DNA from 2 places in the Desulfosporosinus burensis genome. Region 2 is predicted to be linked to the other one. Evidence: riboswitches for the same ligand, from Rfam matches in the RefSeq annotation. Region 2 holds a riboswitch; the other holds the start of a gene.
The links. A riboswitch is a leader RNA that binds a small molecule or an ion and turns the genes downstream of it on or off. The one in region 2 is predicted to bind cyclic di-GMP.
Positions count from the first base shown of each region.

Region 1: another riboswitch for cyclic di-GMP. It lies ahead of ACYQ3Q_RS04215 (HD-GYP domain-containing protein); the one in region 2 lies ahead of ACYQ3Q_RS10970 (methyl-accepting chemotaxis protein).

Region 1 covers NZ_BAAHYN010000002.1:245,758-261,604, reverse strand. Annotated here, with positions in the region: gene ACYQ3Q_RS04245 (methyl-accepting chemotaxis protein) at 1-384, shown strand, start outside; gene ACYQ3Q_RS04240 (hypothetical protein) at 818-1,270, shown strand; gene ACYQ3Q_RS04235 (accessory gene regulator ArgB-like protein) at 1,863-2,447, shown strand; gene ACYQ3Q_RS04230 (cyclic lactone autoinducer peptide) at 2,451-2,573, shown strand; gene ACYQ3Q_RS04225 (two-component system sensor histidine kinase NtrB) at 2,715-4,523, shown strand; gene ACYQ3Q_RS04220 (DEAD/DEAH box helicase) at 4,528-7,773, opposite strand; cyclic di-GMP riboswitch class I at 8,097-8,182, shown strand; gene ACYQ3Q_RS04215 (HD-GYP domain-containing protein) at 8,242-9,324, shown strand; gene ACYQ3Q_RS04210 (hypothetical protein) at 9,494-10,081, shown strand; gene ACYQ3Q_RS04205 (phosphatase) at 10,327-11,082, shown strand; gene ACYQ3Q_RS04200 (aspartate kinase) at 11,230-12,621, shown strand; gene ACYQ3Q_RS04195 (YbaK/EbsC family protein) at 12,638-13,093, shown strand; gene ACYQ3Q_RS04190 (DMT family transporter) at 13,245-14,195, shown strand; gene ACYQ3Q_RS04185 (DNA topoisomerase III) at 14,336-15,847, shown strand, end outside.
Region 2 covers NZ_BAAHYN010000005.1:312,604-328,450, reverse strand. Annotated here, with positions in the region: gene rpsR (30S ribosomal protein S18) at 1-10, shown strand, start outside; gene ACYQ3Q_RS11015 (MazG-like family protein) at 258-560, shown strand; gene ACYQ3Q_RS11010 (DUF2232 domain-containing protein) at 582-1,514, shown strand; gene rplI (50S ribosomal protein L9) at 1,527-1,973, shown strand; gene lonC (Lon family ATP-dependent protease) at 2,065-3,963, shown strand; gene dnaB (replicative DNA helicase) at 4,078-5,412, shown strand; gene ACYQ3Q_RS10990 (NAD(P)/FAD-dependent oxidoreductase) at 5,642-7,054, shown strand; gene purB (adenylosuccinate lyase) at 7,155-8,453, shown strand; gene ACYQ3Q_RS10980 (adenylosuccinate synthase) at 8,489-9,772, shown strand; tRNA gene ACYQ3Q_RS10975 (tRNA-Lys) at 9,851-9,927, shown strand; cyclic di-GMP riboswitch class I at 10,178-10,262, shown strand; gene ACYQ3Q_RS10970 (methyl-accepting chemotaxis protein) at 10,407-12,176, shown strand; tRNA gene ACYQ3Q_RS10965 (tRNA-Glu) at 12,572-12,647, shown strand; tRNA gene ACYQ3Q_RS10960 (tRNA-Phe) at 12,663-12,738, shown strand; gene ACYQ3Q_RS10955 (PhoH family protein) at 12,993-13,676, shown strand; tRNA gene ACYQ3Q_RS10950 (tRNA-Gly) at 13,784-13,858, shown strand; gene ACYQ3Q_RS10945 (CBS domain-containing protein) at 13,967-14,392, shown strand; gene ACYQ3Q_RS10940 (Spo0E family sporulation regulatory protein-aspartic acid phosphatase) at 14,732-14,908, shown strand; gene ACYQ3Q_RS10935 (Nramp family divalent metal transporter) at 14,910-15,847, opposite strand, start outside.

The DNA.
Region 1 (15,847 bases), on a different contig from region 2:
AGCTTAATTGGTGATATTCAACAAGAAACGGAACGAGCCGTCGGATTGATGGATAAAGGGAAGGAAGAAGTGGACTCAGGAGTAGAAGCTGTTAATTTGGCGGGAGTATCCTTCCATACTATTGTAGGAGAGATAGATATCGTCGTTGATCAGATTAGGCTGGTAACAGCTGCTGCGCAACAAATGGCTAGTGGTGCTGCTCAAACCGTGAAATCTGTGGAGAGCATTGGGGTCATTGCTGAGCAAAGTTCATCCAGTGCCGAAGAGATTTCTGCTACATCAGAAGAACAAGCTGCCACGATGGTTTCGGTGAGTCAGTCTGCGGAAGCCTTGGCAAAGCTTGGGGAAAGCCTTATGAAAGCTGTTGATAAATTTAAAATATAGTTAAGATCACCATTCTAGCAAAATTATGGTTAAGCAAACCAACAGCAAGGTTTTGATGAACGGCGTCCCAAGACAAGCCGTTGGCTTTTCGAATCGCTCTTCGTGTTGATCTTCTATATAAATCAAAGTAAACGCCCCGGAGCTTTTAGCTTTGGGGCGTTTACTTTGTACTAGGCAGAAAGTATAACTGAATGTTACATACTTTCTGAAAGCATAAGTGCAACTAAGGCGGCCGCCTCCCTGAAGCTTGGCGCCAGCCAAGTTTTCTTTATAAAGGTACTTACTTCAGATAAACCCTATTTCACCTATAATCTTAATAGTAAACAGGCTAGACAAGATTTACGCGAATTCGACATTTAGAGTGTGCGATAATAGAAATTAATAGAGAGTGGTGAGGGGTTATGGAGTAATATCAACTTGACAGGAGATTTAGATGAACATACCAGTGATTGTTTTGCTCTTGCAAGGAATACCTGAAGGAACTGCGATTACGACTCTAGCGTTTGTGATTTCTAGAATTCCCCTAAAACTTAATCAGATTCTATTGATCGGGACTGCTTTAGCCGTTTGCGCGTATGTCGTGAGACTGTTTCCTATTCCTTTTGGGGTTCATACTATTTTGATAGTCTTTATTTTATTTATAGTTTTAACTATATTAAGTAAGGGGGATGTCGGTCTATCCTTTATGGCAAGTATATTGAGTTGCTTAGCTCTAGTAATAATTGAGACTGCTTGCTTATCATTGTTAATGCCTGTTCTTAGTATAACACCGAAAATTTTATTTACTAACCATGCTGTTTGGATTGGATTAGGCGAAATTCATGTACTTGTTTTATTTACCTCTGCTTTTCTACTAAATAAATTATACCTAAAAAGAGTTACTTGAAGTTTTCAATAGAGGGGGAGGAGCGTTGCTTAAGATTCTATATTTATAGGCTAAGCCCCCCTATTTTGTTCATTTTCAGTAAAGTCTAGGTCCTATTATGTTAACGTTTAGTGGGAGAGGTTGTGTGATTTATAAACATTCCATTTATTGCTTTACTTGTACAAGGCATACCTGAACAAACTGCAGTTGTAACTTTAGCCTTTGTGATTGCCAGAATACCTCTAAAATGGAAAAAAATTATAATATTTGGAATTGTGTTAGCATTTATTTCGTATGTAGTAAGACTGTTTACTATCCCTTTTGGGATTCATACTATTTTGTTAATCATTTTATTATTTATAGCTTTAACTTGGCTCGGCAAGGGGGATTTTAGTTTATCCCTTATTGCAAGTTTATTGAGTTTCTTAGCTTTAGCAATATTTGAGTTTGCTTGCCTATCATTGTTAATGCCTGTTTTTGGAGTAACCCCTGAAACTCTATTTACTAACTTGGTAATAAGGATTGTGATAACAGAACCTCATGTATTTCTTTTGTTTATCTCTGCTTATTTATTATTTATTAAATAAGCTTATACAAAAAAAGGGGTAGAATAATGAATTTCTCCGAAAATATAAGTAATAAGCTTACTGAAGTAATAACAAATGAACTAAATTATAACGACGATAAAAAGGCAATTATTGCATATGCCATTGAAACTGCACTATTATTCGTCTTAGGCTCATTTCTCCTGATATTTTTAGGATATTCTTTTAATGCATTAATGCCGACTGTTATTGCTGCCATTTTCGGTGGCTTATTACGAAGGGTATCGGGAGGAGCACATTTTAATACCCCTCTTAAATGTTTAGCCTTTGGTTCTATAGTTTATAGTTCTATTGGAGTTTTCGCAAAAAAACTTGTCGATTATGACTTAACTAATAAGCATGTTCTTTTCTTTGCTTTGTTTATTTCTTTTTTACTAGTAGTTTCCTTAGCTCCCGTGGACAGTGAATCAAAGCCAATCCATTCTAGTAACTTTAAATATAGATTGAAGATTTTTTCTGTGCTTTTCTTAATTGTTTCATTCTTAGTGGTTGCTTTTACTGATAATAAATTAATAAGTGTTAGTGCAGTTATAGGTGTATTTTATCAAAGTATCACCTTACTGCCTATTTTTAATAGAAGAGGAGGTGAGTGAATTATGAAAAGATATTTTTTCGCTATAGTTGCATCATTACTAATGCTCCTAGGAAGTGCATCTTCCGTTTTTGCGTGTGGAATTTGGGCATATCAACCCAAAACGCCGAAAGCATTGCAAAGATAATCAGGAGGTTAGCAGCAGCGTGAACACATTTGGTAGCCAACAATATAAAAGCTGGGTTGGATATCCCAGCTTTTATATTTGATTCAATAAACTTTTCATAAGTTTTTATTTTTCAATTTCGGATAGTTGGAGGATAATTTGATGGTGTTTAGTCTAAGAACTATCTTGAAAAAACAATCTATCATTCAATTTACTTTATTAAAAGTTATAGTTAGTATCTTTGCTTTCCTTATTATATTTATCCTTCTCTATGGACGAAATTTTTGGGAGAAGCAAGCCTTAAAATTCAATTATGATTTGATATTAAGTGCTTCAAGTGTTCAAACGAAAATACAATCTCAGATATTGACTGTCGAAGAATTAAAAAGAGATAAAAACCTAACGAAGAAGGATAAGGTATTAAGAATAGAAGGTATTATACAATTCATAATTAATAACAATAACAATAACAATAACAATAACAATAGCGATTATATTATAGGCTATTATGATAATGAGTTAGATTTAATAGTTAAAAATCAATTTAACAATAAAATCTTATTGGACGAAATTCGTTCTGCAATATTATCACTAGATGAGTTTGATAACATTTCAAACAGTAATAAAGAAATTAGAATCATGCTGCCAATATATGATGAGAGGAAAACAGTAGGCTATGTTTGGGCCTATGCGCAGAATGCTGATTTAGTATTAATGTCTTTTAATGAATTGAGTGCAATAGTAATATTAGCTTTAAGTTTATCAGCACTAATTATAATTTCAATCAGAAAACATATGAAGCAGATTGAATCATATTTAGAAAAATTTTGCAATATTATAATTAATAATGATAGTGAGCAAGAAAATATTTTGATCAAATTACCAGAATTAAAACCTGTTCTTAATAAAATCACTTGTTTTACAGATGATTTAAAACAGATGAACATAGCCTTGGAATCATCAAAACTGAATATAATCAAAATTATGGAAGGAATCTCAGATGGTTTTTATGCATTAGATCGCAACTGGCAGTTTACGTTTGTTAACAAGGAAACAAAAAAGTTTATTAGCGGGAATAACACTGAACTAATAGGAAAAAGTATCTGGGAAGTGTTCCCACTGATTAATGATTCCTTAACTTATTTTAAAATGCAAGAAGCGATGTATCAAAATGAATCGGTTCATTGGGAAGCAGGAGGCTTTGCAAATCCTGATCAAGACCATGAATATCATGCTTATCCGTATACGGAAGGCTTAACAGTTTTTTTCCGAGATGTTACAGAGCTGAAACGTCAGCAGCAAGAGCTTGGTCGATTAGAAAGACTTAATCTAATAGGTCAATTAGCAGCGGGGATTAGTCATGAGATTAGAAATCCCCTTACTACGGTAAAGGGATTCTTACAGTTAATTGGAGCAAAATCTAACTACGCTCACGATAAAGAGTATCTGGATTTGATGGTGTCGGAGATTGACCGTGCTAATTCGATCATTACGGATTTTTTATCATTGGCTAAATCGAATAGTGAGAATATTTTATCCGGTAATATTAACGATGTGATTAATAAAGTATTTCCGATGCTCCAGGCAGATGCCTTCAATAGCAATAAAGAAGTAGCAACGGATCTCGAACTATTACCTAATATCATGATCAACGAAAACGAAATCAAACAGCTCATCCTAAATTTAGTGCGCAATGGGTTGGAGGTTACGAATGAACATGGAAGTGTCATTATTTGTACATATTTTAACGGAGATAGAGTTGTCTTAGCTATCAGAGACCATGGGAATGGCATTCCTATTGAAATACAGGAGAAAATAGGCACTCCATTTTTCACGACCAAAGAAACCGGAACTGGACTCGGGTTAGCCATTTCCATGGGAATTGCTCAAAGGCATAATGCGGTATTTGAGTTTGAAACAGGAAAAAATGGTACGACCTTTTATACACGTTTTCCCACCAGTAATTCATAATAGATTAATTTAGATCAAAAAGTTCGCGGAGTTCTTTTTCCGATAATTTGGAGAGCATGGTTTCTCCAGGTTGGATGACTGAGTCGATGAGGGTCTTTTTTTTGACTTGTAAGGCGTTGATTTTTTCTTCGACTGTCCCCTGAGTAATGAGTTTGATCACCTGTACGGCGCTTGTTTGGCCAATGCGATGAGCTCTGTCTGTAGCTTGGTCTTCAACAGCGGGGTTCCACCATGGGTCGTAATGAATGACCATATCTGCACCGATTAGATTTAATCCTGTGCCGCCCGCTTTGAGAGAGATCAAAAAGACCTTACCTTGCCCATTGTTAAAGGAATTGGCCATTCTTAAACGTTCAGCTGCTTTTGTTATGCCCGAAAGATAGAAATATTCGATGCCCTCAGAGATGAGATGTCCTTGAATGATATCCAGCATGGTCGTGAATTGAGAGAAAACTAGAACCCTGTGACCGCTGTCTAAGGCGTCAGTAAGGATTTCCTCTAAGAGAAGCATCTTGCCGCTCTCACCGGTGTAGTTATCGATGAACATTGACGGGTGACAGCAAATTTGCCGGAGCCTAGTCAGAGCTGCAAGAATTTTCATGTGGCTTTTGTTAAAGCCCACTGAGGCAATTTCCTGAGCTATTTGACCTTTCGCTTCCTGCAAATAGGCGAGGTAGAGCTTTTTCTGTTCTTCTGTCAAGGAAGCACTTAGCTGGGTTTCGATCTTGTCCGGCAGTTCTTTTAAGACATCTTTTTTCAATCGCCTTAGAATGAAGGGGTTAATATGTCGACTTAGTTCGGTAAGAACATTTGAGTCTTCCCCTTTAATAATGGGGATTACAAATTTTTTGCGGAAGTCCTGGTGGGAGAGGAGATAACCAGGCATAATAAAATTAAAGAGGGACCAAAGTTCGGAAAGCGAGTTTTCAATGGGCGTCCCGGTAAGTGCGAAATAGCTTTTGGCCTTAATTTGCTGGACAGATTTTGCGTTCAGAGTTTGAGGGTTTTTGGTGTGTTGGGCTTCATCCAAAAAACAGTAGGAAAAGTCTAATTTAGCAAATTCATCGATGTCCCGCCGTAGTATGGGATAAGAAGTAACGACTAGATCACACTGATCATCTATTTCGGACAATTGTGTCTGTCTTTCCTGGGGATTGCCTTCCACGACAAGGACTTGAAGAGTAGGGGTGAATTTCTTCGCTTCTTCTTGCCAGTTATAGATCAACGAGGTGGGAGCAATAACCAAAGCAGGGGCTATGGCGGTCAATTTTGCGGATAGGATGAAGGCTAGGACTTGCAAAGTCTTACCCAACCCCATATCGTCGGCGAGGATGCCTCCAAGACCATAGGATGATAAGGTTTTAAGCCATTGAAATCCAGTCTTCTGGTAGTCTCTTAAGATATGATGCAACTCATCAGGTATTTCAAATCCTCCGTCTTGAGGTTCTAAGATGCTTTGCACTAACTGCTTAAAGGCTTTATTACGCTGCACTCCAGGCAAGTTGGCTTGGCGCAGAAAGCTATCTATATACATGGCACGGTACTTAGGCAGATTGAGCATTTTTTCATTGAGATCTGAGGCCTTAAGGTCTAAATTTTCAATGAGTTGGGCGACAGCGTTCATCTCCGGCTGATTTAAATCGAGGAAAGATCCATCGCGAAGGCGATGGTATTTTTTCTTTAAGTGTAGAGAATGAAAGATATCCGATAATTCATTGTGTTCGATATCAGTATATTGAAAGGATATTTCCAAGATATCTAGAGTTTCGTCTAAGCGAACTTGGCCGGAAAACGTCGTAGAGGTACGGATTTTGAGCTTGAATTGATCCGAATAATAGAGTTCTGCAAGGTCTCTCAGTTGAGGAAGCCAATTGACGGTAAAATCAAAAATTTTATCTTCGTCTTCAAGAAAAATTTTTCCTTTAGATACGATGAAATCGGCGTGTTCCAGAATGTTGAGGATCATTCGTTCTTGATTGACAGAACGGATGAGAATAACATCGCTGGCTGTTGACTCGTTACTAGTATCCCGGGTCGCAGAAAATGGATTAATGATGGTCTCTCCATAGTGAAATTCTAAACGAGCTGTGATGCCCATATCGCTTGAACGATCAAAATAGATTTTGGCTTGTAAGCTTTCCTGATTAAATTTATCTTCTAGGACAGGATCAATGATAACTGGACCTAATTTCCCGATTAAGGGCAGTGCCTCTGAGGCGAAAAGCTCCTTCTGGGCTGCTGGAATCACAATATTGGTCACGGATCCTTGGCGAAGGGCTGACAGAAGAGGCAAAAGGAGTTCTTTTTGGTTGGGGGAAGCTTGATGGATTTTAGCTTGGTAAACGTAGTAGCTCCCATCGTCCGTCAGTTGGAGGGGCATTTCTTCAGTTTCGAGTGTTAATGCAAGATCCTGACCTTGTGACTGGAGGGAAAATTCGATGGGTAGCCCATGCCGGATAATTTGGGTGGGTGTGGGAGGGGGAGCTTCGAAGCTCCAAGAAAACACTTTATCTCCCAAAGCGTCTAAAAACTTAGTTAAATAATAGCCCGTCAAGGGCAACAATTTTTGATTGAGCACGGTTGTCGCGTAAAAGGGCCCTTGCATCTCGATTATGGCTGAATGTTGGTCATTCATTTCTTGCAGCATGGCAATTAACCTACGATCTTCCTCTTTGAAGGTTTGTCTCGTAGGTTCAAGGGTAAATTGCTTACCAAATTCTAGCGAGCGGCCTGATTTAAGCGCAGTGAGAAATTGTCCGATGTCTTTTACTACATAAAGTCGCTGCAGACCGACTCTAAGCTGTAGATGTGTAGAAAGCCGATGGCTGGGCAGGGTTTGGAGTTCCACGTTTAGAGTCAGTTCTTCGTAAGGAGTTTCCTGACGTTGATTGGCAAAAACAGTGAGAAGCTCATCAACCACGCGGCTCTGAACGACAGGGTCAGTCCAAGCTGACGGTAATTTTTGTTGGGCTGTTTTTAAGACGGCGATAACGTGTTTGCAGGCTCCAGGATAGTCTTTGAAGGCTGGGCATGTGCAGCGATATGAGCGTACGGAGTTGTCCTTCTCAAAGGCAAGCTGAACAATATAGCGTAAACCTCCGATGACAGAAGCGTTTATTAGGCCTTTATCGGGGAAAAAACTGAAATTGTAGACTCTACCAGCCGCGTAATAGGAAAGCCCTTTTTTATATACACGATCATTATCCGCTAGATCTTGAATTATTTGTTCAGAGATATAAAAGCGAGGCATGAAAATACTCCTTTGGTAGTAATATTTGCTGAGTTAGATAAGGGTATCAGTTAAGAATATCATAGTTTGAGTCTACTCGTCTAATTTAGGGACCAGAGAGTTGATCCGAGTTGCTCTTTGCACAATTTATTGATGCTAAATCTAGCGAATGATAGTTGAAAATGATGGAATTAAGCCAAAATTAAATATTATAATAAGATTGTATTATATTGTATATTTTTGTTGTGTGTGATATATTAGCGAAGGTATATCCTATAGGTCTAAAGGCCTACTATAGGTCATGTTTTCTGTAATGTAGTTAGGCCATAATCAATTTAATACCTCTGCGATAAAGGCAAACTCAGTGAGAACTGAGGGCGCAAAGCCACGGGTCTTAACACATTATGGTGAAGAAAGCCGGGATACCGAAAAAACTTGTCGCCGTATACTTATTTGGCGTCTTTTGTTTTATAAGGAGGAAAGTTGGTTTTGATAACAAAGTTGGAACCCCTAACAACGAACAGCTTTGAAATTGGGGAACTTTCAGAGCTTGACCTATATGATATACAGGGAATATTGTTGTTATCTAAAGGTAAGCCAATCACCGCAAACATTTATGAACTTCTTCTCCAGCGACAGCTATATACTTTACAATATGATTTGGAGAATTCTCATCCTCCAAATGAAGAACGTAGATTTCCTTCCTCGGAGTACCGTTTTATTGTAGGCTATGTTCGAAAAGTCTTTGAGAGCGTATGCCTTTTTAGCTCTACACGTTTAATCGATTCGTTTGCTATTGTTGATAAAATTATCAACGAGTTAGAAGGAAATTCCCGTGTGTATATAGATTTTAATGAATTTCGAAACTTTGATAATTATACATATATTCATTCCGTAAATGTTGCGTTAATAGCTACTCTAGTAGGGTTGAAAATGGGGTTTTCAGGACAAAAACTAAGAACTTTATCAATGGGTGCGATGTTCCATGATTTGGGTAAAAGTTCTTTGCCCCTTGAAATACTGAATAAACCTTCGGGCCTAAATAGAGAAGAATTTAAGATTATTAAAAAGCATCCAGAGCTGGGTGTGGAAATGCTTAAATACTCCAATATCTCAAAGGAGATTCTCAGCATAGTCCGTCATCATCATGAACGTTGGAATGGCGAGGGCTATCCGGATGGGTTAAGACAGAGAGCTATTACGACTAATGCACAAATCGTTGCAGTTGCTGACGTTTTTGATGCCCTTGTTGCGGATCGACCCTACCGCAAAGGGTTGCCCCCATATCACGCTTTAGAAATCATCGTGGCTGGTTCAGGTAAAGATTTTGATCAAGAGATTGTACATTGTTTTGAACGGTGTTTAATACTTTATCCGCAAGGTTCTATAGTTACTTTAAATACAGGTGAAATGGGAACAGTCGTCGGTATTCATCACAATTACCCGAGTAGACCGCTCATAAGAATTTTATTTGATAAAAACGGAAAATTCGTTAATGAGGAACTAACCTGCGATTTGCTTAAGGATTTAACAAGGTTTGTACAATCGGTTAGTTTTAACCACGTTACTTAGAGAATGAAGGAGACTGATGGCTCGTTATTTCGGTGTCGAAAATTGTATACAGTTTGATTGCAGGAAAAATGTGCACTTACGCAGAAACAGTGATAGAATAATTAGATAATATAAAGTGTAAACAATCAACCAGACAAGCTGGCATATGAAGCTTTGGGGGGGATGTTCCGTGCTTATTACCTGCGATAACAACATGCAAATGGGCTATATCTACCTTATGCCTAATCAAACGACTGACGAGTATACCCTCGAGAAAAGCGATATCGGGCTTTACTATGATGTGAACAGTCTTAGCATTCCAAGAATTAAATGGCATAGCATGGGTCAAAGTTTGAGTCAAATGCGTTTAGCAACGAAGACGTATAGAGAGTCAGTGGATAAATCGTTTCATTGTGAATATTGGAATGACCTAGATAGTGAAGGTTACATGATGGGAATCGAATTGTATTTAACTGAAGAAACTTTTTTACCGTTAGTGGCCCATCAGGCCTTTAAGCTTTACGATATACGTTGGCGGAACAGTGATTTCAGGATGCTTACGCTAGATGCCTATCATGATGTTCTGAATAAAAACAATGTTATCTATCCTTTAACCTCTGAAAAAGATGCTTTTGTGATCGTTGCTATTGATCCATTATCAAAAATCGGGAAGATAATGGCGCTGATTTCTGCAAGGGATGATTTATATCCCATCGATTATTTGAGAAACCCATTGTTTATGTTAGCAAATTCAAGCCGCTATCTAAGTCGGGATTAGTATCAAACTAGAGATAGGAATAGGCCACGACGAAGTGTCGTGGCCTATTCCTATTGCAGGTCTCTTTTTCCTATATTATAGTTAAGCAGTAAAGAAAATTTAAAAGCGATGATCTATTTATATTTTAACAGATCCTTAACCTCAGCATAATTTGGACTTTACACACAAAGTATAATATAGAATTAGCTAAAAATATTAAGATCCAAACCAAGGTTTGCCTGATAATATAAAATGAGGTGATTAAAATGGAACTATTGGTTGACTTGCATACTCATACCATTACAAGTGGACATGCCTACAGTACTATTACTGAAAATGCGCAAGCAGCCTCTCGCAAAGGGCTCAAATTGATGGGAATGACGGACCATGGTCCAAGTATGCCAGGGGCACCTCATCTATACCATTTTGGTAATTTGTCAATTCTTCCTGATGAAATTTCTGGGGTGAAACTATTACCAGGGGTTGAAGCAAATATTACGAACTATGAAGGTGAGTTAGATATGCCCATCCCATATTTAGCTAAGCTGAAGCTGGTTCTTGTTGGACTTCATCCGATCTGCTATCCTGGAGGTACAAGTGAACAAAATACGCAAGCCTTTATTAAAGCGATGGAAAACCCATATACGGATATGATGGTCCATCCGGGACGTCCACATTTTGAAATGGATCTTGAGCGAATTGCCTATGCCTCGGCTCTTCTAAATGTTCCGGTTGAGATAAACAATAGTTCACTTTCCACAATCAAAGAAAAAAGTGGAGCCCAACAGAATTGCCGTTTTATTGCCCGTTATCTTGCCAAGTTCAAAGGCCCCGTGATTTTAGGCAGTGATGCACATTTTTGGGATCGAGTCGGTGAATTCAGTGAAGCCCTGGAATTAGTTCGTGAGGCAGGGATTTCTCAGCACCAGATTCTTAATACTTCACCTGAGCGAGTGCTTGATTACTTGGCGACACGCCGTAAACATCGACCACTCATTGATCCATTATCACCTAAATCATAACAAAGCATTGCTTAGAGTGAGGTTGGCTTTTCCTTTTTGAAGTGGAGGGATTGGACTTATTTCGCAAGAGTTGAAGGAATATCCTAAATTCTGACGAATAATGCTTAAATGGAGAAAAAGAAACAGAAGAGGGGTTCGGATTTTATTATGCTAACTGTAGAAAAAATCGGTGGTACATCAATGCTCCAATTTCAGACTGTGCTTAATGACATAATTGGCTTCCCAAGTTCAGAAGATTTTCGTTATGGTAGGGTGTTTGTCGTCTCTGCCTACGCAGGGGTAACGAATATGCTGCTTGAAGATAAAAAGACTAAAGCTGCGGGAATCTACCAACGTTTTATAAAAGGGGAAGACTATGAAACGGCCATGGATGAACTATTAAGTGAGGCCCTTAAACTTAATGATACGTTTATAGACCTAGGTTTAAACCCTAAAGTTTGTCGAGTATTCATAGTAGAACGTGTTATGCAGACGAAAGCCTATCTGAATAGTATGGAGGATATTATTGCTTCAGGGTATGTCGGAAGAGACAGTATCTACTCGGCGGCTAGGGAGTTACTGGCATCGATCGGAGAAGCTCATTCCGCCTTTAACACGGTGAATATCCTGCGCAATAACGGTATTCTCGCGGAGTTGGTAGATTTAACGGGTTTCCGTGATTCTAAGCAACTCTCGATCAGCGATCGTATAGAAAAATCCTTTAAGAACGTTAATCCTCACGAAGCAATCATCGTTGCTACTGGATATACCAAAGGGACTGAAGGGATTATGAGGCAATACGAAAGAGGGTACTCAGAAATTACCTTTTCTAAAATTGCAACTCACTTAGCCGCGGATGAGGCAATTATCCACAAGGAGTATCATTTATCATCAGCCGATCCTAAAATAGTGGGTGTCGATAAAGCAATTCCGGTAGGTAGGACGAATTATGATGTTGCGGATCAACTTGCTGACATTGGAATGGAGGCCATCCATCCTAATGCGTCTAAGCCGTTAGAAATTGCGGGGATTAACCTGCGTATTAAAAATACCTTTGAACCTACCCACCCGGGAACTGTTATTTCCAATGACTATATAGGTCCTGAAGCGAAGATAGAAATCATTGCCGGGTCGGATAAAATTGTTGTTTTGGAAATCCATGATACTTCTATGGTCGGAGAATCTGGGTTTGATTTAGACATTATGAAAAAGTTTAAAAAGTATAATATTAGCTATATTATGAAAACCACCAATGCGAATAGTATCTCACTTGTAATTTGGCAGGCAGATCTCGCTGAATCTTTGGTGTCTGAACTTCAAGCTGAATACCGAACGGTTACCGTACAGGAGGCTGCGATTGTTTGTGCAATCGGGTCGAATATTGCAATGCCTCGGATTCTCGCTAGAGCCGCTAATGCCTTGGCTAAAAATAACATCAACATCAAGTGTGTGTCGCAGTCCTTACGCCAGGTGAACATGCAATTTGTGATTGATCGGGGAATGTATGCTAAAGCAATCATCTGTTTAAATGAAGATTTATGCTGGGCGAATCACGTGTAATCGGAGGGGTTAGGTTATGTCGGTAGAATCCGTAGCGGCATTTTTAAGGCAGAACAAAAAGGAAATTGAGATATTAAGCTTTGAGGATACAAGTACAGTATCAAAAGCAGCGGAGGCCTTAGGCGTAACTCAAGGTGAAATTGCCAAGTCACTGCTCTTTAAAGTCAAGGAAGATTTTATCATGATCCTCATGGCTGGGGATAAGCGGCTGGACAATAAGAAGTTTAAAGAAATCTTTTATACCAAGGCAAAGATGCCCGAGGCTAAGGAGGTATCCGAGGCGACTGGGCATCCTGTAGGGGGAGTTTGTCCATTCGGGTTAATTCAGCCGATACCTATTTATCTGGATTATTCCCTGCAATCATATACCCATGTTTTCCCTGCGGCCGGTGCCTCAAATACTGCCATAAAGTTAAACGTGGCTGAACTGGAGGAACTAACTGCGGGTCAGTGGGTTCAGGTGACGACATAGTTATTGGATAATGATCGATCTTTGACTCACAATCTAGGTTGCTTTTCTCGGAGGACCTTACTAGGTTCTCTTTTTTCAATGTTTGACCATTTCTCTGCTAAGCCTTATTATTTAGGAATAGAATACAGAATCTTTCCTAGGAAGGACATAAATGAACTTGATTAGAAGTAAAGAACGCAATTATGGATTCTACTTAACTAACAGGTTTTGGGTTATTGTTATTGCCCTATTTTGCGCTGTTCTATGGGGAAGCGCCTTTCCAGTTTTGAAAGTCAGTTATGAAGAGCTTGGCATAGCGACCGGAGATCGCTCCGCGATTATTGTACTCGCAGGATTACGATTTTTTTTAGCTGCCCTGCTTATTTTTGCCTTAATTATTTTTGGATTGCGTTTGTCACCCAAAGTAAAACTAAAAATGCTACCTCAGCTTTTTTTGCTAGGGCTACTACAAATTAGTTTGTTGTACTTCTTTTTTTATAACGGATTAGCTCATACCACAGGAATGAAAGGTGCTGTTTTATCGTCAGCGGGTATTTTCTTTGTGGTCGTTTTAGCTCACTTCGTTTATCGTGATGACCGATTAGACCTGCGTAAAATAGTAGGCTTAGTCGCAGGTTTCGCAGGAATTATCTTAGTTAATTCTGGACAAAACTTTACGTTAAATTTCACTTGGCAGGGCGAAGGATTTATGATTTTATCGGGTCTGGTGGGTGCTCTGGGAACTATCTTAGCAAAACGAATGTCAAAAGAGCTTCATCCCTTTATTCTGACGGCTTGGCAAATGCTTTTAGGGTCCTTACTTCTGATCGCGGTCGGGCTACCTGGGCTGAAACCTCAGGCTATGCTTTTTACGAACAGAGCGTTCATTCTGCTCTTGTATTCAGCAGTTCTCTCGGCAACTGCTTTTTCTCTCTGGTATGCAATTTTAAAAGGCAACAAAGCGGGAGAAATCAGTGTCTTTAAATTCATGACCCCCGTTTCAGGAGCTATCTTATCCGCCATGTTCATTCCGGGCGAACGATTGACTTTAAATATGTTTTTGGCTTTAGCATTAGTTGCCTTAGGGGTAATTGTAGTGAATTACCAACGGAGGGACCCTTGATCAAGGCTGATTGACCTTGTAGAAAGCTGAAGTTAGGGTTGAAGGATATGCCACCGGCAGATAAAGTGATGTGTATTGCAACCAACAGATGGTAGATTTCTGGGAAAAACGTGAGACTATAAAAGATGGGAAGTTATAACATGGGAAAGACGCTAGTATTAACGGAGAAACCGTCAGTGGGTCGTGAAATTGCAAAAATCCTCAATTGCAACCAGAAGGGCAATGGCTGTTTCATAGGCTCAAGATACGTTGTGGTATGGGCCCTAGGACATTTAGTGACGCTGGCAGATCCAGAAGCCTATGATGAGAAATATAAAACTTGGAAGATGGATGACCTACCTATGCTTCCAACGAAGATGGACTTAGTGGTTATGAAAGAAACCTCCAAACAATTTGGCGTGGTTAAGAATCTGATGAAGAGTCCGGAAATAACGGATCTTATCATCGCTACGGACGCCGGGCGAGAAGGCGAGCTTGTCGCACGCTGGATTATGCAAAAAGCGGGTTGGCGAAAACCCATTAAACGTTTGTGGATCTCTTCTTTAACCGAACGCGCCATAAAAGAAGGATTTAACAATTTAAAACCTGGCAAAGATTACGAGCCATTATTCGCTGCGGCAGAATGTCGCGCGGAAGCGGATTGGTTAATCGGGTTGAATGTCACTAGGGCTTTGACGTGTAAATATAATGCCCAACTCTCCGCTGGCAGAGTACAAACACCCACTTTGGCGATGGTTGTGGCCCGAGAAAATGAAATTAAACAGTTTGTTCCTAAAGACTATTGGTCAATCAATGTCTTAGGAAATGGCTTTACTCTTCACTGGCAAGATCAGAAAGGTCAAACCCGCATTTTTGATAGAAACAAAGCGGAGGGCTTGTTGGCGAAAGTGATGGGACAAACGGGGGATGTCATCGAGGTTAAGAAAGAAGCCAAAAAAGAACTCCCTCCCCTAGCCTACGATCTAACGGAACTGCAACGGGATGCTAATCGCAAGTATGGATTCTCTGCCAAAACAACCTCCTCTGTGATGCAGCAACTCTACGAGAATCATAAGTTAGTGACCTATCCGCGTACGGATTCCCGACATATCAGTGAGGACATTGTCAGCACTTTACCAGAACGCCTAAAAAGTATTGCTCTGGGACCTTATGTTGAATTAGCGCGCAATATCTTGAGAACTAAACTTAGCATCACGAAACGGTTCGTGGACGGTTCTAAAGTGTCAGACCATCATGCAATTATTCCAACCGAACAACCTCCTACGCTAGCTAGGCTTGGTTCGGAAGAACTGAAAATTTACGATTTAATCGTTAGGCGGTTTCTTGCCGTTCTTTCTCCGGCGTTCGAATATGAACAGACCCTGGTTAAGGTTAGCATAAAAGGGGAAATTTTTACGGTCAAAGGGAAGGTCGTTCAGTTAAAAGGTTGGCGGAAGGTCTATGAAGGACAAGGCTCCGTAAATCTAGATGATCCATCCGAAGATGGCGATGGAGATTCAGAGCACACTCTCCCAGAAATCCGCAAGGGGGAGATGCTGAAAAATCTAGCCGCTAAGTTAGTGGCAGGTAAAACTAAACCTCCGGCCAGACATACCGAGGCCACACTACTTTCTGCTATGGAACATCCGGGAAAATTGATCGAAGACCAAAAA
Region 2 (15,847 bases):
CGTAGAGTAAAAAAAGGGAGCAAAGCTCCCTTTTTCTATTTTCCGATCCGCGGACCACTTATGGATGAAAATGAGCTATTTTTCGAAGTAGAAAGTATAAATTTTGGGCAAGGTCGTCCATGGTTAAATTTTCATAGGACGTAGGTGCAGGAGAATGGTATGGTAATCACGAACAGTAGTCTGATAGTGTAGCCAATTTTTTAAAACCAAGAGTGGAGATAAATAATAGTGTTTAGGAGGGGTCATTCCTGGAAAATATTGAAGTTGATGTCGTTAAAGGTCTAAGGGCCATTGATGAACTTAAGGTAAATTTAATTCAGGCTCAGTGGCTTATCCAACATGGGACTCTGAGTGGCTCAGAGGATGAGATGATTCAGGGTCTGGCGGATCTAGTAGGAATGAGTTATTTGTTAGCAAGGCGATTGGGGTTTGACTTTTCACGACTCGATCGCATGCTTCTCCAACGCTTAGAGGGTCTAAAAAACACCGATGAAATGAACCTTGAAAAGCAGTGGGGAGATTTTAGCTTGCTTTTGAGTTACCTTGCCCCTGAAGATTAAGCATATGGGAGATCGGAAAAAATGTTTATTAGTGATGAATTAGCTCAGGATTATTTGGCAGGGGCGATTCTATTGACATTTCCTTGGGTGGGGATTGTTTTGGGAACCTGGGGATTTCTTTGGGAAGCACTGATGTTGCTCGCAGTATTTTTAGTTGGACTACGTAAAGGGTTGCCCAGAGCGGTAGGGTTTCTCTTGATTGGCTATCTTGCGATAATTGTTTTTGGAGTATCAGCACTTAATCAATTGGGATTTGTACCTTTGGCAGGGTTGCTGGGTGTTCTTGGTTGGCAAAAGCGTTGGCCAGTACGCGTAACTTTTTTTTGGGGTGCTGCCTTAGCTGCAATTATAGGAGCGTTACCCTCTCTCTCTTATGTAATGCAAGGATTTGATGCTAAAACTGTTGGTGATCTGATTAATTCGACTGTCCAGCAATATCAAGCTTCCGGATTACTGGTAGTGATGCAACAACAAGGGATTACAGAGGAACAGATTCGTGATTTATTGCAACAAGGAATTCAATTTTATGTCTTAGTCATTCCTAGTATCGCTGCGATTATTTCTATAGTTGAGTTTGGATTTGTTTACTACATTATGAGACGATGGCTTAAGGACGAGGGAGGATGGATCCCGTTTACGCACTGGCGTCTGCCTTGGTATGCAGTCTGGGGTGCGGTATTGGGTATTGCTTGCTATCTTTTAGGGGATTACTTTGCTTGGCCGTTTTTTCGAGGGCTAGGGATTAATCTCATGGTTGTTTACGGAGCCTTAACGTTGGTTCTAGGCACAGCTGTTTATCTGCATATCTTAAAATCACCAAGAATTCCAAGATTCCTTAAATGGTTAATAATTATTTCTAGCTTTATTTATTTCTTTTTTACTATTGTCAGCATTATCATGTTTGGGCTTTTTGATCTAGTGATCAATTTCCGACGCCTACCGGAAGAACTATAAGGAGGAATTTTCATGAAGGTTATTCTACAAACAGATGTAAAGGGAACAGGTAAAAAGGGACAGATTTTAGAAGTTGCTGATGGATTTGCTCGAAATTTTCTTTTTCCTAAGAAATTAGCGATTGAAGCGACTACCGGAAATATTCAGGACGTTTCACATAAGAAAGCAGTGGAACAACGTCGCAAGGAGAAAGAGAAAGAAGATGCGATCAAATTGGGTGATAAACTTAATGCCTTGCTGATCGAAGTGAAGACGAAAACTGGAGAAGGAGGGCGCTTGTTTGGGTCAGTAACCAGTAAGGAAATTGCCGAAGCCTTAAAAAAGCAACACAATGTCGAAGTGGATAAACGTAAGTTGGAGATAAAAGAACCGATCAAGACATTGGGAAGTTTTGAGGTTTATGTAAAAGTGCATCCAGAAGTGGTAGCTAAGCTTCAGGTACATGTTTCCGGGTTATAAGTGAGTTCGGCTTCAGATAGATCTCTGCAGTTTCGCATCCTAAGGCGGCGTATTCAAACAACGTACTAAGAACCACGAAAGGGGACCCCTGATGAAAGGGATTTTAGCAAAATGGTTAAATCACAAGGACCTTAGTGAGCGGTTAGAAGACGAGGAAGAGTGGAGTCGAGAAGTTGAGGCACTCTATGTGTTGCTTTCAAATTATTATGGAACAGACAAACTAGTACTTAAGGCTAGCCGATTGGAAGCACTCAAGCTAATGCGCTCGGATGAACTCATTGAACGTGTTGTTGGTTTACGCAAAATCCTTTCAGATGATCCCACAGACCAAACGCTTCCCAATAATTCTGAGATTCCCCAGATCTTAGATGAAATCGAGGAACAGATAGCAGACCTTATTGCTCGGCGGTCTGTAGAAGAACGGTTGGAGCGTGTGGTTACAGAAAAAATGCAGGAACGGCATGAGGATTATGTCAAAGAAATAAAAAGGCATGTACTTCAGGAGTCATCTACTCCAGAAAATGCACAAACCCTCAAGAAGTTAGCTGTGCTCGAAAAAATGAAAACAGTTTCATTAAAATCATCTGCATCGGATGTCTTACGGCCAAGGACTATGGAGGAAATTGTAGGGCAGGAGAGCGCTCTGCAAGCGCTACTTGCAAAGATAGCAACACCCTATCCGCAACACATGCTGATTTATGGTCCACCCGGAGTCGGTAAAACTTCTGCTGCTCGAGTTGCTTTAGAAGTGGTCAAGAGCCATCCACATTCTCCCTTTCTCAAAGAAGCCCCGTTTATTGAGGTGGATGGTACAACGCTTCGGTGGGATCCCCGTGATGTGACCAATCCTCTTTTGGGATCAGTGCACGATCCAATATATCAAGGTGCTAAGCACGATTTAGCAGAGACCGGCATACCGGAACCAAAAATGGGGCTGGTGAGCGATGCTCACGGCGGCATTCTTTTCATAGATGAAATTGGAGAAATGGATCCCTTACTCCTAAATAAGCTGCTCAAAGTGCTTGAGGATAAGCAAGTGACCTTCGATTCGTCGTATTATGATCCTGGGGACCCTCAGGTTCCACTGTGGATAAAGAAACTTTTTGATGAAGGAGCACCTGCTGATTTTGTGCTCATTGGAGCTACGACAAGGGATCCGGCTGATCTTAGTCCGGCCCTTCGTTCACGCTGCTCTGAAGTTTTCTTTGTCCCCCTTGAGCCAAGAAATGTTCAGCACATTATTCATCAATCTGCCCAAAAGCTAGGTGTGACGTTAGAAGACAACGTCCCTGAGATAATTAGTGAATATGTGATTGAAGGACGGAAAGCAAATAGTATCTTGACAGATGCCTACGGCTTGGCAAGGTATCGAAACCCGGATCAAGAGGTCGTGAAAGTAACTTGTGCTGATGTATATGAGGTCCTGCGTTCGGCGCGACTTACGCCCTTTATTGTCCGCAAGGTCCAAGCAAGCTTTGAAGTGGGAAGGACTTTAGGACTGGGTGTATCGGGGTTTTTAGGTTCAGTATTGGAGATCGAGGCGATAACCTTTGCAGGGCGAGAGGGTAAAGGTGCAATTCGCTTTAATGAAACTGCGGGAAGTATGGCTAGAGATGCAGTATTTAATGCTACCGCGGTCATACGTGAACTAACTGGAGAAGATTTAGGTAATTACGATGTGCACGTAAATATTGTGGGTGGAGCAAAAATTGACGGGCCTTCAGCGGGACTTGCAACTACGCTGGCTATTTATAGTGCACTGAAAAAGAAACCACTTCGCCAGGATGTTGCCATAACAGGGGAGATTTCCATTCAAGGCAAGGTGAAGCCAGTCGGTGGTATTTACGAAAAGATTTTTGGCGCAAAACAGGTTGAAGTTCGCAAAGTTTTGATCCCCTTGGAAAACATGGTGGATGTACCAAGAAGTTTACAGGGTATTGAAGTGGTAGGTGTCAGTACAATCGAAGAGGCTATGAACCATGTTTTTTAATACTAATCAACCTCAGCAAAGTTTTCAGCCAATTGTGAGAAGACTCGTTGTTCAACTTTAGTTGAAAGAGTTTTACACATCTAGAGAGAGGTAAGTGCCAGAAGGAGAGAAGATATGGAACTACTGAGAGTTCCACCACAGAATTTAGAGGCCGAACAGGCTGTCCTAGGGGCGATGATGCTCGAACCAGAGTCCGGAAGTTCTGTTTTTGAAATTCTTCAACCGGAAGACTTTTATAGGGATAATCATCGTTTGATTTTTTCTGCTATTCAGGAACTCTTTGAAAAGGGAGATCCTATTGACCTTGTCAGTGTTGCCGAGATCTTGCGCCAGCAGGGCCGTCTGGAACAAGTTGGCGGAATTGCGACAATCTCTGAGATTGCTCGTTCTGTTCCTTCGGCAGCTAATGTCGATTATTATGCCAAATTGGTCACGGAAAAGGCGCTTCTGCGTCAGCTAATACGAGCGTCCAATAGTATTGTAGAACGGGGATATGAGCCTGGAGAAGAAGCGCGTAATCTTCTGGAAGAAGCAGAAAAACTGATTCTTGATCTTTCTCGAAGGCGTGTAAAAGATGGGTTTAGTCTTATTCGAGATGTTCTGCTAGAGACGTTTGAGAAAATTGAGTATCTCTATGCTCATAAAGGAAATCTTACGGGTGTTCCGACCTTTTTCACGGAATTGGACCGCATGACTTCGGGTTGGCAACCCTCTGATTTAGTGATTATTGCCGCCCGGCCATCCATGGGAAAAACGGCACTAGTTTTAAATATGGCACAAAATGCTTCAGTACGGGCGAAAGTGCCGGTTGCCGTTTTTAGCTTGGAAATGTCCAAGGAACAATTAGTGCAGCGGATGTTGTGTGGGGAAGCAATGGTAGACCAACAGCGCGTAAGGACTGGTGATTTGCTCGACGCAGATTGGCCGAAATTGACGCGCGCTGTGGGGCCTCTCTCTGATGCCCCAATTTTTATCGATGATACCGTAGGAATTTCCTTAGCAGAGCTTCGTTCGAAGGTGCGTAGATTGAAAATGGAGCACAATTTGGGGATGATTGTTATTGACTACCTTCAGTTGTTGTCAGTTGGAAAGAAGACAGAAAGCCGACAGCAGGAGGTGGCACAAATCTCGAGAACTCTTAAAGGGCTTGCCCGTGAACTTAAAGTCCCGGTCATCGCCTTGTCACAGCTTAATCGTGGAGTTGAGCAACGTCAGGATAAACGGCCTATTATGTCGGACTTATTGGAGTCGGGGGCCATTGAAGCGGATGCAGATGTGATTTCATTTATTTATCGCGATGAATATTATCATTCGGAATCTGAGAAAAAAGGGATTGCAGAGTTAATTATCGCCAAACATCGTAATGGTCCTGTAGGAACCGTGGAATTAGGCTTCCTTAAGGAGTTTACCAAATTTGTAAATCTTGATCGACAACATCAAATGGCTTAAATGTATCCCCCAGGCCTTTTAGGCTGGGGGATTTAGCTATACCTATTAGACCCTCATGCACTGTTTAAAAGTCATAAACCCTCTGAAATTGTCGAATGTTTTTTATATATTCATGAATAATGTTCGGATATTGATTGACAAGGGGAGGGAGGATTGTTAAGATAAAAGTGTTTGCGACTAGAGACTCTTTGCTAGTTAAGAACGAAGACGGCTCTAGGAGGAGATAAAGTTGAAACATGAAGTCGATGTCTTAATTATTGGAGCTGGCCCAGCCGGTATTTTTACTGCTTTAGAGCTATCAAAGCATAATCAAGAGTTGAAAATTCTTATTGTGGATAACGGGAGAACGATCGAAAAGCGAAAGTGCCCTGCCCGTGCAACGGGAGTCTGCGTTGGATGTAATCCATGCGCTATAACCAGAGGATGGTCGGGTGCAGGGGCATTTAGTGATGGGAAACTGTCCTTGAGTCCCGCGGTGGGCGGACGATTGACCGAATATATGAAAGAGGCTCAGGCACAGGAATTAATTGACTACACAGATTCTATTTACCGCCAATTCAAAGCGCAAGAAACCGTCTATGGCTTAAATAACCACCGGGTGGAAGAGATTCAATATGAGGCTTCTCGTCATAATATTCAGTTGATTCATTGTCCGATACGTCATTTGGGAACTGAGTTGGCTTATGATGTTTTGAAGGGTATGTACGAACATCTTATGACCAATACGAAGACGATTTTTTGGGAACTGGCGGAGGTTAAGAATATCTTGGCCGGTCCTGAAGGGGTCATAGGGGCGACCATTCAGCGACGGGACGAACCAGAAATTGATGAAGTGTCGGCGCGCTATGTTGTTGCTGCCCCAGGTAGAGGAGGCGCGAATTGGCTTGCTGAACAAACCATTCGTTTAGGCGTAGCGACGGAAAACAATGAGGTGGATATTGGAGTACGAGTTGAAGTTCCAAACTCGATAATGGATCATTTAACCCGGGAACTTTACGAACCGAAACTTGTCTATTATTCGGATACTTATGACTTAAAGACACGAAGCTTCTGCGTCAACCCGGGTGGTGTGGTTTCTGAGGAACATTACGACGGGGGAATAGCAGTGGTCAATGGGCATAGTTATGCCGATCCTGCGAAGAAAACAAAGAACACAAACTTCGCGCTCTTAGTCTCAACTCGTTTCACAGAGCCTTTTAATCAACCGATAGAATACGGACGTTATGTTGCCCGGCTAGCGAACATGTTAACGGGTGGTGGTGTCATGGTTCAGCGTTTGGGAGACCTTTTACAAGGACGGCGGACCACTGAAGGCCGTCTACGCCAGTCAACGACAATTCCAACTCTGCTTTCAGCTGTTCCAGGAGACCTCAGTTATGTACTGCCAGAGCGGTACTTGACTTCTTTAATAGAAACCCTCAAAGCATTTGATAAAATTGCGCCTGGTATGTACGCCAAAAACACGTTGTTATACGGAGTTGAGGTTAAGTTCTACTCCTCCAAGGTAAAAGTAAAAACGAACTTTGAAACAGAAATCCCTCGCTTATATACGATCGGGGATGGAGCAGGAATAACTCGAGGTTTAATGCAAGCTTCAGCAACCGGTGTTGTAGTGGGTCGGGATATCGTAGCTAAGTCATAAAGATTTTGCTTAACGTTCTCTCTTTGTAATAGTGCTTTTGGTAGGTTAAAAATAGTACTTGTGATATTGAAGTCTACGAAATGACAGGGGGCGAAGTTTTTTGCTCGAAAGATATACTCATCCTGAAATGGGCAAGCTATGGCAGGACGGATATGAATATGAACGTTGGTTAGAAGTTGAATTGGCCGTTGCTGAGGTTATGGCGAAACGTGGAGAAATACCTCAGTCAGCCATGGAGGAAATCCGAAAGTCGGCTAAAGTAAACCCTAGGCGGGTCTTAGAAATTGAGGCCGTAGTTCGGCACGATCTGATTGCCTTTTTACAGGCTGTTGTTGAAGAGATTGGGGAGGCTGGTAAATACCTTCATCTTGGATTGACTTCTTCAGATGTGAAGGATACCGGGTTAAGCCTTGTGTTAAGAGATTCAGGCCGGTTACTGAAGAGTGACTTGATAGCGTTGCGAGAGGCGTTAGCTAAGCGAGCGCTTGAAAGCAAATACACCGTGATGGTCGGCCGAACTCACGGCATTCACGCTGAGCCGCTAACCTTCGGATTGAAGCTCGCATTGTGGATCGCAGAAATCGATCGTCAAGAAGAACGGCTTGATCAGGCGATTGTTTCAGTGAGTGCTGGAAAGATTTCTGGAGCAGTGGGAACATATGCCAACGTATCGCCTGATGTAGAGGAGGAAGTCTGTCTTCTCTTGGGGTTAGAAACGGCTTTAGTAAGTAATCAAATATTGCAACGGGATCGACACGCGCACTTTGTGTCTACTTTAGCCTTAATCGGAGGGACACTCGAAAAGATAGCAACAGAGATTCGCAATTTACAACGTACGGATATCCTGGAGGTTGAGGAATCCTTTGCTGAGGGGCAAAAAGGGTCCTCTGCGATGCCTCACAAGCGTAATCCGATTGTGTGTGAACAGGTAGCGGGAATGTCACGGCTTCTACGTGGCAATGCGTTAGCAGCCATGGAGAATATAGCGCTTTGGCATGAACGAGATATGACCCATTCCTCTGTGGAACGGATAATTCTTCCGGATAGTTGCCTTCTCTTGGATCATATGCTCCGTCAGATGACCAAGGTTATAACGGGTCTAAAGATTCGTGAGGATCAAATGAAACGCAATCTTCAGAAAACTTTTGGACTGACCTCTTCTCAACGTGTTCTCTTGGCCTTGGTCGAACACGGATGTATGAGAGAAGAGGCTTACGCCTGGGTTCAAGAGGATGCTTTCCAGGCTTGGGATCATGGTCAAGACTTTATTGAAGTTGTGACAGAGGATACACGAATTCTAAACTATTTGACCAAAGAAAAAATTCAGGGTTTGTTTGACTTAAAATATCACCTACGACACGTTGATGATATCTTTAAGAGACTAGGACTAAGGGATTAAAAGATTATCTTTGAGAAAGTTAGGAGGAAAAATATATGGCAGCAGTTGTGTTAATTGGTTCTCAATGGGGAGATGAAGGTAAAGGTAAAATAACAGATTTTCTAGCCGAAAAAGCCAATGTTGTTGTAAGGTACCAAGGAGGAAATAATGCTGGACACACAGTTGTGGCTAACGGAGAAGAGTTTAAGCTTCACCTAATTCCTTCGGGAATCCTTTACGAGGATAAAACATGTGTCATTGGCAATGGTGTGGTGATTGATCCGCAGGTTTTGTTAGAAGAACTCAGTTATCTTGCCAAGCGAGGGATTAAGATCGGTAAGCTGCTTATTAGTAGCAACGCCCATATCATTATGCCCTATCACAGGGTACTTGATGGTTTGGAAGAAGATGCACGCGCTGAGCACAAAATCGGCACAACGAAGCGTGGAATCGGTCCAGCCTATATGGATAAAGCTTCACGGATCGGAATTCGTGTGATTGATCTGATGGATAAAGAGGAGTTCGCTGAAAAACTCAAACGAAATCTAACCGAAAAAAATAATTTGTTTGTCAAAGTCTATGGTAAGGAAGGGCTAAAGTTTGATGATATTTATGAAACATACCTTGGCTATGCTGAACAACTTCGTCCGATGGTAACGGACAGTTCTCTGGTAATCGACCAAAGCATTCAAGCGGGGGAGAAGGTGCTCTTTGAGGGTGCACAAGGCACTTTGCTAGATATTGACCATGGGACTTACCCCTATGTGACATCATCCCATCCAATAGCTGGAGGGGCTTGTATTGGTGCAGGTATTGGCCCAACTCGTATTAATCGCGTAATCGGGGTAATTAAGGCCTATACAACTCGCGTTGGAGAAGGCCCTTTCCCAACAGAACTTTTGGACGAGGTCGGAGAAGAAATTCAGAAGAATGGTCATGAGTTTGGAACCACGACTGGACGAGCGCGTCGTTGTGGTTGGTTTGATGCGGTCATTGCCCGGTATGCTGTTCGAGTGAGTGGAATTTCAGACTTTGCCATTACGAAGCTTGATGTCCTTACGGGATTTGACACCCTGAAAATCTGCGTTGGATATAGTGTCAATGGAGAAATCATCCGTGAATTTCCTCAAAGTCAAAAGATATTTAAGCAATGTCAACCAGTTTATGAAGAAATGCCCGGTTGGCAAGAAGATGTGACTCATGTACGCCAGTTTGGAGACCTTCCTGAAGCAGCCCGAAATTATATTCTTCGCATTGAAGAGCTTTCAGGTATCCCTGCTACGTTGGTTGCCATAGGTCCAGGACGCGAACAAACTATTGTTCGCGGAGAGATCTTTTAATACAACAAATCTCTAAAAGTATTGACACTTGTGCTAGACTAGTGTAATATCTAAAATCGTGGTACAAAAACATCTTTCGGGCCATTAGCTCAGTCGGCTAGAGCACCTGACTTTTAATCAGGGTGTCCCGCGTTCGAGTCGCGGATGGCCCACCATTTCAAAAAGTGTTGGTAAGTTGAAGCACTTATCAATATATAATATAAACAGCAAAGACAGTGATTTAGCACAATATGTTAAGTTGCTGTTTTTTTGTTATCTAACTTTGAGGAAGTATTAAACAGTATATTTTAGGAAAATAATAAATAATTTGCTGTAATAGATAAGAAAATGTATTCAAAATTAAGTCTATATATGTTATAGTCATTACGATATAAAGGAATAAAATATTCGTTGCATATAAGTTGCGATTGAAAAAGGCAAACTCAGTGAAAACTGAGGACGCAAAGCTTCGGGTCTTCCACGTTGGGGTGATGATAGCCGAGCCACCAATTTAGAACATTTCGCTTTCTATTTTGGGGGGCGATTTTGTTTTTTAACCGATCAGGTATACTTTCTAGACTTCAAAAGGGCAATTAGAAAACCTTTATATTATAGTGTGGCAATAAAATCTGAGTATGAGAAAGGGAGATAAAGAATGACTAAAATCAAATATCGAATCATTTTATTACTAGTAACAACGGCTTTGATTGTGGGTTCTATTCTGGGTGGGTATAACATTTATAATGTGATAGTAGCAGAAAAAGCGAACATTACACAATATCGCGATACCTTATACGAACAGTTTGATCGGACCGTTAAACTGGAGGTCCAAACTGCTTATAGTTTAGTTCAAGATATCTATGATAGGCAGAAAAAAGGCGAATATACTCCAGAAGAGGCAAAGAAAACGGCAGCGGATCTTGTAAGAAATTTACGTTACGACCAAGAAAACTATTTTTGGATAGATACGACCGATGGAACGAACGTAGTTCTACTAGGGCGAGAAGCTTCTGAAGGGAAATCACGCTATGAGGCTAAGGATAGTGAGGGTATACTTTTTGTTCAGGCGTTTATCGCGAACGGCAAACAAACAGGCGGAGGCTATACGGATTATAGATTTGCAAAGCCAAATCAAACGGAAGCATTACCTAAAAGAAGTTATACCTTATTGTTTGAGCCCTATAATTGGGTGATTGGAACGGGGAACTGGGTTGATGATATTGATGCACTCGTTTTAGCAAAGCAAATGGAACATGAAAAGAAGACTAAACAAAGCATTATTTATACGATTGTCTCTATTTTACTGGCCCTGGGAGTTTCTCTTGTGGCAGGAACCATACTTAGCAATAAAATCTCAAAACAAATTGCCCAAATGGCAACAAATGCCGATGAAATAGCCAAGGGTAATTTAAGAATTGGACAATACGAAAATAATTCTAAAGATGAAATAGGGAATCTTGGTAGAGCTTTCCGGACTATGACCGACAATTTAATTAACCTTGTTCAACAAGTGTCAGCGTCCTCAACTCAAGTTGCAGCATCATCTCAACAATTGAGCGCTGGGGCAGAACAATCCGCCCAAGCGTCACAACAAGTATCGATAGCTATCATGGAGGTTTCCGTTGGTGCAGAAAAACAACTAAATGCTGTTAATGATACATCGGCGATTGTTGAGCAGATGTCAGCGGGGATTCAGCAGATGCTGGAAAACGCCAAAATTGTAGTTAGGTCCTCGGAAAAAACGGCTTTGTCAGCGGCAGAGGGTAGCCAGGCAATCGATAAAACTATGCAACAAATGGTTAATATCGAAAGGACAGTGACAGGGTCTGCAGAAGTGGTCATGAATTTAGGCGAGCGTTCTAAAGAAATCGGACAGATCGTAGATACTATATCAGGTATAGCATCCCAGACCAACCTTCTGGCCTTAAACGCTGCCATCGAAGCTGCGCGAGCCGGTGAGCAAGGGAGAGGTTTTGCTGTTGTTGCTGATGAGGTCCGAAAGTTGGCCGAACAATCACAGGAAGCATCGAAACAGATTGAACTACTGATTAATAGCATTCAACAAGACACACAGAAAGCAGTGCTAGCGATGAACGAGGGAACACATCAGGTTAAACTAGGGACAGAGGTCGCTGGAACGGCAGGACAAGCCTTTAATGAAATATCGAGCTTAATTAATCAGGTTTCTTCACAGATCGGGGAAATTTCTGAGGAAATCCAACAAATGGCTGTGGGGAGCGAAAGAATAGTTTCATCGATTGCAGATATTTATGAGACAAGTCGAGAAATCACGACCCAAACCCAGACTGTGTCTGCGGCAACAGAGGAACAATCGGCATCCGTTGAGGAAATAGCCTCTTCGAGTCAAGTTCTAGCAACCATGGCTGATGAATTGCAAGGAACCTTAAGGAAATTTAATTTCTAACAAATCTATCAGGGATAGGAACGTTGGTCTTAATGGTCCTATCCCTTATGTCTTTTAAGATCTTTGATCATTCTCTAATTCTCACTATTTAAAGGGTAGAGTTTCCTTCGTCGCAAAGTATTGCTTCCGGGAAGGCGACTTCGGAGAAAATTGTATCCTGCAGCAATAATAAATAAAACTTGATTTACAAAGATAGATTAAAAGGTATTGACAGGGTTATAAAGATAGTGTAAAATTCATATTTGTGAGTGTCATTTTTTCAGCAGACAGTAATCGGAAGCCAGAGGCCAGACAGATTTATAAATACAACTAAGGAAGGCTCCATCGATAAGGCTTGGAGCTAGCCGAATTTTTATAAGTCTAATATCCGGCATCTGATGACTGACCACTGAAGCGGCCCGTTGGTCAAGCGGTCTAAGACACCGCCCTTTCACGGCGGTTACACGGGTTCGAATCCCGTACGGGTCACCAATAAACTTATCTTATGCCTCGGTAGCTCAGTCGGTAGAGCAGAGGACTGAAAATCCTCGTGTCGGCGGTTCGATTCCGTCCTGAGGCACCACTTATTATTTAATAAATAAGTGTAAGCACCTAATTATTGCATTTCCTAAGATATTACCTATTAAAAATTAAATATATAATTGGTTCTGTTGATTTCCTTCAAGGAAAAATCAGGACTTTTTTTGTTGTAGCTGAAGGGCTTAAAACTGTAGAATGTAAATCAATTTAAGAGAAACAATAAGAGCGTGAGATTATTGATCATTTATTGATTCTGCTTAGAGCAGTAATAAACACGACAAGGATTAGGTGAGTACTATGCCACTACCAGAGAATAACTTATTGTTTGGTTTTGAGCCAAGGTTAACCGTTGAACAACGTGAGTACGTCAATGCTATTTTTGATAATCAGTTAGTAATGGTGAATGCCAAAGCAGGTACAGGAAAAACTACTCTCGCAGTCGCTTGCGCAAAAATCATTAAGAAACCTTTAACTTATATTTTTAATCCAGTACAAGAATCTTCTATGGGGTTCAGACCTGGTACCCAATCTGAAAAAGAAAGTATTTACTATCAACCGCTTGTGGATGCTCTCTTAGAAATTAATGAAAATCCGACTCAGTGCATTTATAATGAGGAATCATTGGCTAATGAAGCAATGCGCAGAAAAGTAAGTATTAAACGAGCAATGGATGGGGTTTGGTGTTACCCTAAAAGTCCCGTCTTCCTTAGAGGGACAAATCTTAAAGACATGACGATTATTATTGATGAGTGTCAGAACTTTTCTATTCAAGAGTTAAGGAAGATTTTAACTCGTGTTCATGATTCCTGTAAAATTATTTGCATTGGACATTCGGGGCAAATTGACATCCCTGTTTCAAAAAGTGGATTCGTTCCGTATATGGAACACTTTAAAGATCAGCCCTATTGCAAGATTGTTACTTTAACGAAGAACTTCCGTGGGGAATTAGCGAATTGGGCGGATGCCTATCGAGCTCCATAAATCTAGATTGACATATTAGATCTTTGCGCTTATAATTTTCTTTGTTGGGATAAGGGTAGCCGATGGTCTTAAAGAGGCTTAATTGGGCAAAACCCTTGGTAATACATGCGGACGTGGCTCAGCGGTAGAGCATTGGCTTCCCAAGCCGAGGATCGCGAGTTCGAATCTCGTCGTCCGCTCCATTAGAAAATATTAGACATCGCAAGGGATTGCGGTGTTTTTTGTTTGAAACTGGATATAAGAAAATAAGCCCATTGTTTTGAAAATTTACGAAATGGAGCGTATTTGTAATGAATGTAGCCTTTTTCCTTATACCCAAGAAGAACATCGTCTATCTAAAAGACAATGCAACAATGCGTCAAGCGCTAGAGAGGATGGAGTACCACAGTTATTCTGCAGTCCCGCTCATTGATCGTGAGGGGAAATATGTTGGGACGATCACTGAAGGAGATTTGTTGTGGAAGCTTAAAAATACACCGGGTCTCACCTTCGAAAATACGGAGGATATTTTCCTTAGCGAAGTGGAACAACATGTTCAGAATTTGCCGGTAACAATCGATGCTCAAATAGAAGATTTGATTTCAAGAGCGGTGGTACAAAACTTTGTGCCTGTCGTGGACGATCAACAGATTTTTATAGGAATTGTACGCCGACGGGAAATGATTGAATACTGCTCGAAACTCTTGATCCAGCGAAAAGCAGAGGCCACAACATAAGACTGTGACTATTGCCATCTGGATGAGTTCAGACCCAGTGAAAATGACGATGTATCACTAACAAAGGACAACCTCATTCATAGAATAGAGTTTGTCCTTTGTTTTTTAGAAAGTCAGATTTTAAGTTAGCATAGGTGATGAAGACGGTCGCCTTCGCCGAGGGTTGGGAACCAGTCAAGATTACCTTAACTGGAATTCAGGGAAAATCAAGGGTCTTTCATGATGAAATATATTAATAAAAAACAGCTTGATTTCTTTGGAATATTATACTAATATATTCCAAGTAAGGGTGCTCTAGAGGACATCGTTAATAATATATTAGAAAAAAGAGGTGCCAAATTGAACGTTTATAGGGACTTACTGATGCTTTTAATCGAAGATGCTCGAACGAATCTTAATGATAACGCAAGACATAGAGACTTAACAGATCCGAGCATTGTTGAAATGAGTCAAAGATTAGACGGCTTATTGAATGAGTATTATTTAATTACTAATTCGATGCGTATAGCCTCTTAAACTATATTGTAAATGTAAATAGATGACTGACAAACTCCGGGAATAAGGTTGATAGAAGCAGCAGTAAGGATAGAAGCACTAAAATTAACGTGAACGTCCAGGAAATAAGATTGAAAAATTTCGAATTGACATAATCGCCCATAATACTTTTCTTACTGGCTATTAGGACCATGAAGATAAGAATGGGGGGTAAAAGGATTCCGTTAACGACTTGAGTTGTCAACATAACGTGATATAAAGACAAATCAGGCCACAAGACGATTGCTGATCCCAAGACGATGAGGACTGTATACAGACCGAAGAATACGGGGGCTTCTTTAAAGGATTTGCTGATTCCGTGTTCAAAACCAAAGGCCTCGCAGACCGCATACGCGGTACTTAAGGGCAGGACAAACGCAGCCAACATAGAGGCGCCGAGTAAACCAAAGCCGAATAGCAAACTCGCATATTCTCCAGCCAATGGTTTTAACGCGAGAGCAACATCTTTGGCAGTCTCAATCGGGATATTATTGGCGAAGAGGGTTGCTGCAGTGGAAACGATAATAAAGAAGGCAATAAATCCCGTGAAAAAGGTTCCGATTAGTACATCCCAGCGTGTGTAACGATAGTCCTTAGCCGTGATACCTTTGTCGACCACGGAAGACTGGACATAGAACTGCCCCCAGGGGGTAATCGTAGTTCCGATCACTCCGACGATCATCAGCAAAAAAGCTGGGCTACCCGAGAATGTGGGAGTAACGGATTCCATGAAGACTTGAGGCCAGGGTGGCTTGACTATAATCCCAGAGATTACATAACTGAAAAAAGTTAAACATAGAAAGAGAAGGATTTTCTCCATTCTGGCATAATCTGTCTTAACGACTAGCCACCAAATAATGAAGGCCATGACCGGTACGGAGAGATATTTACTCACACCAAAAATTTCAAAGCTTGTAGCGA